2 regions of the Pseudoxanthomonas spadix BD-a59 genome follow, and region 2 is predicted to be linked to the other one. Evidence: predicted binding sites of a transcription regulator. Region 2 holds the regulator's gene; the other holds the start of a gene.
The links. Region 2 encodes HrcA, which represses chaperone genes, less so after heat shock. Its sites were predicted from a motif close to TTNGCACTCNNNNNNNNNGAGTGCNAA; they were not measured.

Region 1 (2,467 bases), 1.2 Mb from region 2:
GATGCCGCGGATGGTGTTGACCACCAACGTGGCCAGTGCTTCGCCTTCGACTTCCTCGGCCACGATCAGCAGCGGCTTGCCGGCCTTGGCCACGCCTTCCAGCACGGGCAGCAGGTCACGGACATTGGAGATCTTCTTGTCGTGCAGCAGGATGAACGGGTCTTCCAGGTCGGCCGACTGGCTCTGCTGGTTGTTGATGAAGTACGGCGAGAGGTAGCCGCGGTCGAACTGCATGCCCTCCACCACGTCCAGCTCGTTGTCCAGGCCCGAACCTTCCTCGACGGTGATCACGCCTTCCTTGCCGACCTTCTTCATGGCCTCGGCAATGATGTTGCCGATCGACTCGTCCGAGTTGGCCGAGATCGTGCCGACCTGGGCGATGGCCTTGTCGTCGGCGGTGGGCTTGGAGATGTTCTTCAGCTCGGCCACCGCAGCGGTCACGGCCTTGTCGATGCCACGCTTGAGATCCATCGGGTTCATGCCGGCAGCGACGGCCTTCATGCCTTCGCGGATGAAGGCCTGGGCCAGCACGGTCGCGGTGGTGGTGCCGTCACCGGCATTGTCGGAGGTGCGCGAGGCGACTTCCTTGACCATCTGCGCGCCCATGTTCTCGAACTTATCGGCCAGCTCGATTTCCTTGGCGACCGAGACGCCATCCTTGGTGATGGTCGGGGCGCCGTAGCTCTTCTCGAGCACGACGTTGCGGCCCTTCGGGCCGAGGGTGGCCTTGACGGCATTGGCGAGTACGTTGACACCGCGCACCATGCGGGCGCGGGCGTCTTCACCGAAACGAATGTCCTTGGCAGCCATTGGGTATTACCTCAGTTGTCTTGATGTGTAGGGAATGAAGAAGTCAGACAGACACCGCGCGGGCTCAGAGCGTCGCGAAGATGTCCTCTTCCTTCACCACCAGGTAGTCGGTGCCGTCCAGCTTCACTTCCGTGCCGCTGTACTTGCCGAACAGGACCTTGTCGCCAACCTTGACCTGCGGAGCGCGTACGGTGCCGTTGTCCAGGACCTTGCCGGGACCCACGGCGACGACTTCGCCCTTGATCGGCTTCTCAGCAGCCGAGTCGGGGATCACGATGCCGCCCGCGGACAGCTTTTCTTCTTCCATACGCTTGATGACCACGCGGTCGAACAGCGGCTTGATATTGCTCATGTCAATCCTCTTAAGTGATTGATTGTACTGGGAAAGGGCCGGCCATGTTAGCACTCGCCCATGACGAGTGCCAGCGCGGCGGCGACAAAGAACCCGTGCATCGCAAGATGCGGTGGGCTGACACGGCAGATGGGGGCACGGGGCGGGCTTTCAAGGGCGGCCGCGACATTTTTTGCCCCGACACGATAGCGCGCGCGGGCCGCGGCGCTGCAGAAAGCACATAAAAAAGAAGAGCACGCATGTGCGGCATGCGTGCCCTCCAGGGGATGGTGAAGAAGTCCTGATCCGTGAGCCGTGACCTGCGCCAACTCCCCGGCGACGTCCTGTCTGTCGACGTCCCTGCCAACGGGCACAGGGATACCAGCGAAGCAGCGGCGAGGCAAAGCCTGAACTGCTCCAAAATAATGGAAACACAGTGAGCACAGGTAACCTGCGCCTTGAAAAAATCATGCCTGCCCTGAACTCTCAGCAAATCAGTTACCAAAAGCGGGCAATCTCTGCCTATTTTCGGTCAACACGTTAGTAATGGTGTCGCTTTCCATTCCGCTCCGTGGAATGTTTGGCTATGGTCACAGAAGTTCAGCATGGCGGTCGCCACGGAGAGGTTTGATGGATGCACCCGAGCGAGTCCGCATGGCACGACGCCTGGCGGGTCTTTCGCAAAGTCAGTTGGCAGAAGCGGTTGGGGTGCAACGAAGCGCGGTCAGTCACTGGGAGTCACCGAAGGGCAAAAGCCCCAGCGTGTCGCACCTGCGCGAGGTCGCCCTGGCGACCGGCACCCAGTTCGAATGGCTTGCCACCGGGCGCGGGGCGATGACGCTTTCGCGCGACGCGGAGCTGGATTCGATCGCCACCGCCGAGGCGATCCTGGTCGAGGATCCGCTGGAGTTCCGCCTGGTCCGCGCATTCAGGGAGGCGCCGCTGAAGGCGCGGCTGTCGCTGCTGGAAGTGATGGAGACCCTGGCTTCCCAGCGCACCGGGCGGACCCGCCCGCACGGTACTGCGCGGACGACCGGGTCCCGCCGCAGCTGACGCCGGCGGACTCGGCCTGCGGGGGAAGTCCGCTACCGGAAGCGCACATGGACCTGCCCGGACCGGTCGAACGAGGGGTTCGGCTAAGCTATGCGCCATGTCGCTGATCGCCCGTCTGGCCAGTGTGCTGGTCCTGCTCTGCCTTGCCCTGCCCGCCGCAGCCGTCGATGAATCCGGCCTGCTGCCGGTGGACCAGGCCTTCGTGCCGACCGCCGAGGCCACCGGCCAGGGCATCGCCCTGCGCTGGAAGATTGCCGACGGCTATTACCTGTA
Region 2 (2,467 bases):
CTTCGTCCAGTTGGATCTGGGCATTTTCCAGCAAGGTCTCGACCTCGCCCAGGCGCGGCTCGTGGGCGACCACGCGGGCCAGTTCGCTGCGGGTCTGCAGCAGCAGGCGGCCCGCCGATGGCCCGTCCTCGCCCGACAGCCGCGCCAGGCCATCGTCGCAGGCCTGGATCAGGGTCGTGGCATGGGCCTGGCGGCGATGGGTGGCGACCAGGGCCTGGATCGCGGCCGGGGCCAGCTCCTCGCGGCGCAGTTCGTCCAGCTGGTGCTGCAGATAGTTGAGCCGGTCCGAGACATCGCCCTGGGCGGTCAGCCGGTCGCGCTCGGCCAGCAGCAGGCTCCAGGCCGCAGCGGCCTTGCGCACCTGTGCCAGCTGCGCCTGTGAGCCGGCGAAGGCGTCCAGCAGTGCCAGCTGGCTGGCCTTGGACAGCAGTGCCTGGTGCTCGTGCTGGCCATGGATCTCGACCAGCAGTCCGGCCAGTTCGGCCAGCTGCGACAGGGTCACGCTGCGCCCGTTGATCCAGCTGCGCGAACCGCCGTCGGCGCGCAGCACCCGGCGCAGCTGGCAGGCGCCGGCCTCGTCCAGCGCGTGTTCGGCCAGCCAGGCCAGGGCAGGGGCCTTGGGCGCCAGCTCGAACTCGGCCGACAGCTCGGCGCGCTGGGCGCCATGGCGAACCATGCCGGCATCGGCGCGCAGGCCGGACAGGAAGCCCAGCGCATCGACCAGCAGCGATTTGCCGGCGCCGGTCTCGCCGGAAATCACGGTCATGCCGGGGCCGAATTCCATGTCCGTGGCGCGGACCACGGCGAAGTCCTTGATAGTGAGGTGTCTGAGCATGGCGCGCGCATTGTAGGGCTTGGCGGCGCGCGGGCTGAAGACGCACCGTGCCGGTTGCAAAGGTGGCCGCCGGTCGCTATCTATCGACCATGAATCGTCGAAGTCCGGATCTGGATGCACGCGCGCGGCAGCTGCTGCGCACGCTGATCGCCCGCTATATCCAGGATGGCGAGCCGGTCGGATCGCGCACCCTGGCCCGGCACTCGGGCCTGGACGTCAGCGCCGCGACCATCCGCAACATCCTGGCCGATCTGGAAGATGCCGGCCTGCTCAGTTCGCCGCACACCTCGGCCGGGCGCATTCCGACCGCGCAGGGGTACCGGGTGTTCGTGGACAGCCTGGTCCAGATGCAGCCGCTGGCCGAACGCGATCTGGCCCGCCTGCGCGCCGAGCTGCCGGCCGGCACCGGCACCCAGGCACTGCTGGGCAATGCCTCGGAACTGCTGTCGGCGATGACGCACTTTGTCGGGGTGGTCGGGGCGCCCAGGCGCGAGCAGTTCGCCTTCCGCCACATCGATTTCGTGCCGCTGGACGGGCGCCGGGTGCTGGCGATCCTGGTGTTTGCCGACAACGAGGTGCAGAACCGGGTGATCGAGCCGCGCCGCACCTACGACCCGTCCGAGCTGGAGCGGGTGGCCAACTACCTCAATGCCCATTTTGCCGGTCGGCCGATCGCCGAGATCCGCGCCACCCTGCTGCGCGAACTGCGCGCGGCCCGCTCGGAGATGGAAGGGCTGCTGGCCCACACCGTCGAGCTGGCCGAGCATGCGCTGACCCCCTCGGACGACGACATGGTCCTGGCCGGCCAGACCCGGCTGATGGCCGTGCAGGACCTGTCCGACCTGGACCGGCTGCGCGAGCTGTTCGAGACCTTCGCCCGCAAGCGCGAGATCCTGCAGCTGCTTGAACGCACGATCAGCGCGCCGGGCGTGCGCATCTTCATCGGCGAGGAAACCGGGCTGGCGCCGCTGGACGGGGTCTCGCTGGTGGCCGCGCCATACCGCGCCAGTGGCCAGGTGCTAGGCGTGCTGGGCGTGATTGGACCGACCCGCATGGCCTATCAGACCGTGATCCCGGTGGTCCAGGCCGCCGCCGACGCGCTTGGTGCGGCGATGCTGCGTCCCGGCGATGACTTGAATCCCTCTGCGCCGGCCCCATAGGTGGGGCTTGCGGCGGACACCGACCCGCCAGACGGACATTGACCGATGACTGCAAGTGAACACCCGGCCAGCCACGATGCGGCCGCCGACGCGCCACAGGATGCCCAGGCCGCGCTCCAGGCCGAGATCGAAACCCTGCGCAACGAACTGGACCAGCTGCGCGCCCAGGTCCTGCTGGAACGCGCCGACCTGGAGAACCAGCGCAAGCGCATGGCCCGTGACGTGGACAACGCGCGCAAGTTCGCCAACGAGAAGTTGCTGGGCCAGCTGATGCCGGTGTTCGACAGCCTGGATGCGGGCCTGGCCGCTGCCGGGGCCGAACCCAGCCCGCTGCGCGAAGGCCTGGAACTGACCCTCAAGCAGCTGCTCAAGGTCGCCAGCGACAACGGCCTGACCGTGCTGGATCCCACCGGCCAGCCGTTCAACCCTGACCACCATCAGGCCATCAGCCAGGCGCCGGCCCAGGGCGCGG

Region 1: groES (co-chaperone GroES) is a predicted target of HrcA. The motif match lies at 1,210-1,236, and genes of this name have one in related genera.

Annotation. Positions count from the first base shown of each region.
Region 1 covers NC_016147.2:2,876,212-2,878,678, forward strand. The annotation lists gene groL (chaperonin GroEL) at 1-810, opposite strand, end outside; gene groES (co-chaperone GroES) at 875-1,162, opposite strand; gene DSC_RS16245 (helix-turn-helix transcriptional regulator) at 1,796-2,194, shown strand; gene DSC_RS13000 (protein-disulfide reductase DsbD family protein) at 2,292-2,467, shown strand, end outside.
Region 2 covers NC_016147.2:1,694,001-1,696,467, forward strand. The annotation lists gene recN (DNA repair protein RecN) at 1-835, opposite strand, end outside; gene hrcA (heat-inducible transcriptional repressor HrcA) at 925-1,995, shown strand; gene grpE (nucleotide exchange factor GrpE) at 2,041-2,467, shown strand, end outside.